One region of the Neobacillus sp. DZ-9 genome, then DNA from elsewhere that is predicted to be linked to it. Evidence: predicted binding sites of a transcription regulator. Region 1 holds the regulator's gene; the other holds the start of a gene.

What was found. Region 1 encodes NrdR, which represses ribonucleotide reductase genes. Its sites were predicted from a motif close to AACACNATATATNGTGTT; they were not measured.
Region 2: AC59HZ_RS02240 (vitamin B12-dependent ribonucleotide reductase) is a predicted target of NrdR. The motif match lies at 1,854-1,871, and genes of this name have one in related genera.

The regions. Positions count from the first base shown of each region.
Region 1 covers NZ_JCAIOL010000001.1:155,179-159,614, forward strand. The annotation lists gene AC59HZ_RS00775 (glyceraldehyde-3-phosphate dehydrogenase) at 1-647, shown strand, start outside; gene speD (adenosylmethionine decarboxylase) at 928-1,302, shown strand; gene AC59HZ_RS00785 (hypothetical protein) at 1,411-1,791, shown strand; gene nrdR (transcriptional regulator NrdR) at 1,883-2,344, shown strand; gene AC59HZ_RS00795 (replication initiation and membrane attachment family protein) at 2,391-3,794, shown strand; gene dnaI (primosomal protein DnaI) at 3,808-4,436, shown strand, end outside.
Region 2 covers NZ_JCAIOL010000001.1:444,960-449,395, forward strand. The annotation lists gene AC59HZ_RS02230 (lipoate--protein ligase family protein) at 130-966, shown strand; gene AC59HZ_RS02235 (SRPBCC family protein) at 1,038-1,517, opposite strand; gene AC59HZ_RS02240 (vitamin B12-dependent ribonucleotide reductase) at 1,896-4,436, shown strand, end outside.

The DNA.
Region 1 (4,436 bases):
CAATCGTTATGGGTGTTAATGATGAAATGCTCGATATCACAAAGCATGATATTATTTCAAATGCGTCTTGTACGACAAACTGCCTTGCACCTGTTGCAAAGGTATTAGATGATAAATTTGGAATTGAAAGCGGTTTGATGACAACCATTCACGCCTATACAAATGATCAAAATAATATTGATAACCCGCATAAAGACCTAAGAAGAGCCCGTGGATGCGGACAATCTATCATTCCAACTACAACAGGAGCTGCAAAGGCTTTATCCCTAGTGCTGCCTCAGTTAAAGGGAAAATTGCATGGAATGGCACTAAGAGTTCCGACACCAAACGTATCATTAGTGGACTTAGTGGTTGATTTGAAACAAGATGTAACTGTTGATGATATCAATAGAGCGTTTACCGAAGCGGCTGATGGTCATTTAAAAGGAGTTCTAGATTTGACAATGGAACCATTGGTATCCGTGGATTTTAATACAAACGAGCATTCCGCTATTATTGATGGACTTTCCACCATGGTAATGGGTACAAGAAAAGTAAAAGTCCTTGCTTGGTATGATAATGAATGGGGCTATTCTTCACGCGTAATCGATCTTACATTATATGTAGCAGAGGAAATTGCCAATTTATCAAAGGTTAAGGTTGGCTAAAAAGGCTGTCGATTGACAGCTTTTTTTGTTGCCATTTTTCCTAATTTGAATATCATTAAATGGAATTATTTAATACTTGCAAAAATTTCATTTTGATAGGTTGCAAAATAAATATAAACAAAGTATACTAGTCATCGTGAACTTCTTGAAATTGGGAGTGGATAATTACTTAAAGGGTTAGGACCTCTCTGGACTAACTTTCCCCCGTGGTAGTTGTTCTGTACCGTTAATAACAGAATTTCAAGAAAGGATCTGAAAAAGGTTAGAGGGGGAATTGAATATGGAAACAATGGGTCGTCACGTAATCTCTGAATTATGGGGATGCGACTTTGAAAAACTGAATGACATTGACTTTATTGAACAAACTTTTGTAGAAGCGGCTCTTAAGTCAGGTGCAGAAATTCGCGAAGTAGCTTTTCATAAATTCGCTCCACAAGGTGTCAGCGGGGTAGTCATTATTTCTGAATCACATCTAACCATTCACAGCTTCCCTGAGCACGGCTATGCAAGCATTGACGTATATACTTGCGGTGATTTAAATCCAAATATTGCTGCGGATTATATTGCTGAAGCGTTAAATGCTGAAACACGCGAGAACATTGAAATTCCACGTGGAATGGGTCCTGTTCGAGTTAAACAAGCAAGAGTCCTTTAAATTCTAATAAAACTAAAAATCGTAAGAGGTGTATTCAGTACACCTCTTTTTATATTTTTGGTGTAATGTTGTACACTATAATAAAAGCGTAATTTGCGGGGGGTTTTTATGGCTAATTTATTTACTCGATTTAAAAAAGAAATTGAAACATCTGATGGGAACTCTGATGCTTCACTGAAAACACATTATTATAAAGCTACTTTTAATCAACTATTCGAATCAGCAGAAAAAATGTTTCGGGAAGACGCTGATTGCCGGATAATGACCGTTTCAAAAGAACATGGAGAAATTGCCGTTGAAATCCATAAACCATTCTCCTGCTTCCTTATTGCGACAATTGTTTCTGTAAAACCAATGCAAACAGCTGTTGATTTTAATATTTCATCCGAGAAATTCTCCTTGCTGGGCATCTATCCGGACTTGAAAAAGCGGATCAACTCTTATTACGAGCGAATGAATCAATTACATACGACTATAAAAAACTCTTAATACTTCTACTTGTGAAAAGGTATTCTTTTTTATAAGATAATAGTAAGAATGCTGAACGGATTTATTGTTTAGAGTTGGAGTTGATTAGCAAATGAAATGCCCTTCATGTCAAAATTATGGAACTCGTGTGCTTGATTCTCGGCCTGTTGATGAAGGACGAGCGACAAGACGACGAAGAGAATGCGAAGAATGCGGCTATCGTTTTACTACTTTTGAGAAAATCGAAGAAATTCCTTTAATTGTCGTGAAGAAGGAAGGCACAAGGGAAGAATTTAGCCGTGATAAAATACTTCGCGGATTGATAAAAGCTTGTGAAAAGCGTCCTGTTGCCCTAAAGGAACTAGAGGATATTACACATGGAGTGGAAAAGGCACTTCGCAGCCAGGGTATTTCAGAGATCAAAAGTGAAGAAATTGGCGAAATGGTTATGGACAGATTGGCACATGTCGACGAAGTAGCCTATGTCCGCTTTGCTTCGGTTTACCGTCAATTTAAGGACATTAATGTTTTTATTGAAGAATTAAAGGAACTAATAAATAAAGAGAAATCATAAGGGAGCTATCGCTCTCTTTTTAAATTGAAGGGAGTGGTAAATGGGTATGGCGCAGCATTGGCAGGAAATTCTTCCGATCGACCGTTACCGGGTAGCGGCAAATGGGCTCTTGCATGAGTATGACCGAAAAGTGCTGACGTTCTTATATCAGCCCTTAATTGGATCAGTCTGTTTTAGCCTATATATGACACTTTGGTCGGAGCTTGAGGAAAATAGACTGTGGTCGGAACACTCTACACACCATCTCTTAATGAACCTATTAGGGAAGAATTTAAAGGATATCTATGAAGCTCGCTTAAAGCTTGAGGGTATTGGTTTATTAAAAACATATGTGAAGATGGATGAAGGTGAAAGATCCTTTATTTATGAGCTTCACCCTCCATTAAATCCTGAACAATTCTTTTTAGATGGAATGTTAAATATTTATCTCTATCGAAAAATAGGAAAAAAACACTTTAACAGGCTTAAACACTTTTTTTCCGATCAGAAAAAACCAAACGGTAAAGAATTCCAGGATGTAACGAAAGCTTTTCAGGATGTGTTTGCTTCCGCTACACCAGGGAGTCTGCAGTATCTACAGGATACTTCGGAAGAGTTGGAAGCGAAAGAAAATCAGCAATTTATTGGCCGTAATGAGCAAAGAGGAATCCAAATTGATGTTGGAAGCTTCGATTTTGATTTGTTAATGGCTGGTTTAAATGAATCGTTGGTCCCAAAGAAGGCATTAACCCCTAAAGTAAAAGAGGTTATTAGCAATTTGGCTTTCCTTTATACAATTGACCCGCTGCAAATGAAAAATATAATTTTCAGTGCCTTAAATGAATCCAATGAAATTGATATTGAAGAATTAAGAAAGGGAGCCCGTGATTGGTATCAATATGTCAATCATGATCAACTTCCTAACCTGGTTGAACGGGTTCAGCCTGCTATTCATCAAGTTCAAATCACCGAACCCAAAACACAAGAAGAACAATTGATTCGCTATTTGGAGACAACCTCTCCATTGCAATTTTTAATAGACCTTTCAGGGGGAGCAGAGCCTTCAAAATCGGATATCCAAATTATTGAAGAGGTTATGTTTAAACAAAAGCTTCTTCCTGGCGTAATTAATGTCCTCATTCATTTTGTCATGCTTAAAACGGAAATGAAGCTTACAAAAGGCTATGTAGAAAAACTCGCCAGTCACTGGGCAAGATTGCAAATGAAGACCGTAAAAGAGGCAATGGACCTGGCGAAGAAGGAACACCGAACCTATCTCGGCTGGACGGAAAATAAAAAATCAGGCGGAAAAGGGACAACAAACAAAAAGCCTATTCGGACAGAACTTATTCCAGATTGGTTTGATGAAAGCTCTAATAATTCTGCTAAAGATAATCCACAAGCAAACATTTCTGAAGATGAGGCCAAAAAACGCGCCATCGAAGAGAAATTAAAGGCTTTTCGAAAATAGGGGGTGACAAAGGATGGAGAGAATTAATAAAACATTGCAGCGGCTATCGGGAAATGAAAACTTTCAAAAACGGTTTGAAGAGCAGCGTCAGGAGGTGCTCCAAAATCCTGGTGTAAGAGCCTTTTTAATGGAGCATCAGGATGAAGTGACGCATGACATGATTAATAAAGGCCTGATAAAATTATTTGAATTCACCAAACAAAGTATTGGATGTAATAAATGTCCAAGTCTTGATGGCTGTGTCAATATGATGAAGGGCTATCACCCGGAATTAGTAATAAATCGCGGCTCCATTGATGTTGTTTATAAAAGATGCCAGAGAAAAGTAATCGCAGATGAAAAGCGGAAAAACGAACAGCTCATCAAAAGCTTGTATGTCCCACGAGATATTTTGGAAGCATCCTTCGAAGATTTTGAAGGAGATACGGGCAGGCTTGATGCCGTAGATAAAGCAGCCACTTTTTTAATGAACTATGAAAAGGGCAAGAAACAAAAGGGATTATATTTTTACGGCAAATTTGGTGTGGGAAAATCCTATTTGCTAGGTGCCATTGCCAATGAACTTGCAAAGAAACAGATTTCCTCGATGATTGTTTATGTGCCAGAACTGCTAAGGGAAATGAAAAGTTCCATTGCCGATTC
Region 2 (4,436 bases), 290 kb from region 1:
TAAAGATGAATGGAAAAAAATCTTTAAAGAGTACCTAAAAATATTATAGCAGAATCATCTCATTTTGAATTCCTATCAGATTTTGGTAGACTTAACATCGAAATAATCTTACAAAAATGAGGTTTTTGAATGGAAAAAGAAGTTTGGCGTTTTATTGATACGGGAAATAGTTCACCATCCTTTAATATGGCATTAGATGAGGCACTTCTTGACTGGCACAGCGAAGGGAAAATTCCGCCGGTCATTCGCTTCTATGGCTGGAACCCTCCAACGTTATCTGTTGGTTATTTTCAAAAAGTAGATAAAGAAATCGATATGGAAGCAGTGAAAGCACATCAGCTAGGCTTTGTCAGAAGACCAACCGGCGGACGCGGCGTCCTTCATGATCATGAGCTTACATATAGTGTAATCGTATCAGAAGACCATCCAGAGATGCCAAAAACAGTCACAGAGGCTTACCGAGTGATTTCAGAAGGCATTTTAAAAGGGTTTCATCATTTAGGGTTAGAAGCCTATTTTGCTGTTCCTAAAACAGCAGAAGAACGGGATGCTTTGAAAAATCCCCGCTCTGCAGTCTGCTTTGACGCCCCGAGCTGGTACGAGCTTGTGGTTGAAGGCCGGAAGGTTGCTGGCAGTGCGCAAACTAGACAAAAGGGAGTCATTCTCCAGCACGGCTCGATATTATTAGATTTAGATGAAGATAAGCTGTTTAGCTTGTTCAAGTATCCGAATGACCGTGTAAAGGAACGGATGAAGAAGGCCTTCAAAGATAAGGCCGTCGCGATTAATGCAATTAGTCCAAGAAGAATTACGCTAGAAGAGGCCAAGGAGGCGTTTTATAGGGGCTTTGCCGAAGGACTGAATATTGAGCTTGAACCATATCAGTTGACAGAAGAAGAGCTTGCATATGTTGAAAAAATTGCAAAAGAACGTTATGAGAATGATGAGTGGAATTTTAAACGATAAAAAAATACCTATTGAGATTGCCACAAAAATAAAGGCGAACCCAGTTTTAATTTGGTTCGCCTTTACATTTATTAATGAGTAATTTTCTCAATTGCCTTTGAATATTTTTCATACCATTTCTGCCACTCATCTTTTCGAGATTCAATTGTCCGTCCATCGAGCAAGGCATTGATGACATCCAAGCATACATGCCATCCGGCAAGGTCCCGAGGTGTATGGTCAGTAATCTTAGTTAATTTTTCGATTAAGACTAACTTACAGCCCTCATTCTCAGGATAAAGTTCAAACCGAACCAGATCCTCTGCCCAAGTATATTCCAATATGGATTGAATTTTTAGCTCTGTAATCTTCATATCAATAAAAGTGCCATCGCCGATATTAAATTTAATGACTCCGCCCTCACGAAGCTCATCTACTCGAAGCTCTGGGAACCATTTTGGAAGTTTGTCATTGTCGGTTAAATATGACCATACATCTTCTACCGAATGGTTTAAATGACGTTTAAAATGTGCTATATAGCCGTTTCCGTCCTTTTTTATTTCAGCAAGCATATTTGTTCCTCCCAAAAATCTATTACTTTATAATATCATTTTGGACCATGCTAATAAATTTGTATGCCTGTATTCGGAAAAAAATAATTCTCAAACCGCAAAATATGTTAAAAAATGCTGTTTTTTGCCGAAAAACCTAAGAAATCTTTATTTTGCTTAAAAATCTAGTGTATTTTAAGTTTGACAAAATTATTGTTTTTTGTCTAATCTACAATATGTAGTAGTGTCGAAAATATTTTCGGTACCATATATTGAGTTTTAGTTGATTTGTTCTGCAATTCTATGTTAACTTATGTTTATTAAGACAACTAGATATAGCATAGCTTACTAGAATCTAACACAATATACAGAATTTTATAAATTGAAGGAGTTGTTTTCATGTCTATAGTTTTTAGACAAAAAATGAATATCGATTTTGAGAGGTTGAATGAGGACATCCGCTTGTTTCCCCAGGTGCACCCAGTAACCCCAGATATGAAAATAACCCACAAGGGCGTTTCGCGATTGGTCATGCTAGACCGCTACACCTTTAAAGATACTGCAAAAATTACCCTGACGAATGGTGACTTTGTTGTTTTGACGATTAAAGAGGATCCGAAATTTCCAGCTAGAGGGCTTGGTACAATAAAGGAAATTGATTGGGAAAAGAAAAAGGCAAAGGTTTTGGTGGAAGAGGAATTCAGAGGCGTTCTAGATGATCAACAGGAATCTGAAACAGGAATGATCTGGCGTTCTCTCGATGTAATCGAGAAGCCGCTGGAGCTTTTTTATGAGCAGATTGCTAAAAGGAATGCTACGGGTCTTGCTTCTGTTGAAGAAACGGAAGAGAAGCGAATTGAGTGGACAGAGAAGTTTTATCAAGAGCTTGTGAACATGAACTTTATTCCAGCCGGACGTGTTCTTTACGGGGCAGGATCAGGAACTGAGGTAACATTCTTTAATTGTTACGTAATGCCTTTTGTAGCAGACTCCCGTGAAGGTATTTCTGACCACCGGAAACAGGTCATGGAGATCATGAGTCGAGGCGGCGGTGTTGGAACAAATGGTTCGACATTAAGACCACGAAACACCCTTGCAAGAGGTGTAAATGGAAAATCATCTGGTTCGGTTTCGTGGCTGGATGATATTGCGAAGTTGACTCATTTAGTCGAACAAGGAGGCAGCCGCAGAGGTGCGCAGATGATCATGCTGGCGGATTGGCATCCGGACATCATTGAATTCATTATTTCAAAAATGCAAAACCCTAGAATTCTACGATTCTTAATTGAAAATACAAACGATGAAACGATAAAAAAGCATGCTAAAGATAAGCTAAAGTTCACACCATTGACTCTGCAGGAAACAGCGATGTACCAAGGAATTGTCAATTATAAAAACATCCCTGGACTCGGCGGTTTCAGTGATTCCATAATTGCTGAGGCAGAGGAAAAACTTGCAACCGGCGGTAATTTTACAGTTCATAATTCTGAATTCTTAACGGGTGCAAACATCTCAGTGTGTTTAACAAAAGAATTTATGGAAGCTGTTGAAAACGATGGTGAATATGAACTCCGTTTCCCATATGTTGAACACTATAATGAAGAGGAAATGAAATTCTACAACGAAGAATGGCATAAAGTCGGAGATGTTCGTGAGTGGGAAAAGCTCGGTTATAAAGTGCGAGTTTATAAAAAGATCAAAGCAAAAGAGCTATGGAATCTAATTAATATTTGCGCGACCTACTCAGCGGAACCGGGTATTTTCTTCATCGATAATGCTAATGACATGACAAATGCGAAAGCATATGGACAACAAGTTGTTGCAACAAATCCATGTGGTGAACAACCCCTTGCACCATTTTCTGTATGTAACTTGGCAGCTGTAAATCTTGCTGAAATGGCTGATAAGGAAACAAAAACAGTTGACTTTGAAAAATTAAAGAGTAGCGTAGCTGTTGGTGTCCGCATGCAGGACAACGTCATCAATGCTACTCCATATTTCTTGGAAGAAAACAAAAAGCAAGCTCTAGGTGAACGTCGTGTTGGTCTTGGAGTTATGGGTTTACATGATCTACTTATCTACTGTGAAACAGAGTATGGTTCACCAGAAGGTAACAAACTAGTTGATGAGGTTTTTGAAACAATAGCAACTACTGCATATAGAACATCAGTTGAATTAGCGAAAGAAAAAGGAAGCTTCCCATTCTTAAACGGTGAAACATATGAAGAAACAAATCGTTTACGACACGCCTTCATTGAAACTGGATATATGAAAAAAATGCCTGAAGACATCCGCGAATCTATTTTAGAAAGCGGAATTAGAAATTCTCATTTGCTAACGGTTGCTCCTACAGGATCAACTGGAACAATGGTTGGGGTTTCAACTGGATTAGAGCCTTATTTCTCATTCTCATACTACCGAAGCGGACGTCTAGGTAAATTTATAGAAGTAAATGCGGATATTGTTCAAGAATATCTCGAGAAGCATCCTGAAGCAGATCCAAACAATCTGCCAAAATGGTTTGTTACAGCAATGGAGCTTGCTCCTGAAGCCCATGCTGATGTTCAATGTGTCATCCAGCGCTGGATTGACAGTTCTATCAGTAAAACAGTTAACGCGCCAAAAGGCTACAGTGTGGAACAAGTGGAAAAGGTATATGAGCGTCTATACCGCGGCGGTGCAAAAGGCGGTACTGTCTATGTAGACGGTTCACGTGATTCTCAGGTACTTACACTGAAAGCAGAAGAGAACACTAATGAGCAGTTATCCATGTTTGATGAAAAACCAAAGCAGCATGTCGTTCTAGTTGATACAATCAGCGATCTTCGTTCAACGGACGTGACTATCGGTTCTGAAGTCGGGAACACATGCCCAGTCTGCCGAAAAGGAAAGGTAAAAGAAATCGGCGGCTGTAATACTTGTACAAATTGTAATGCCCAA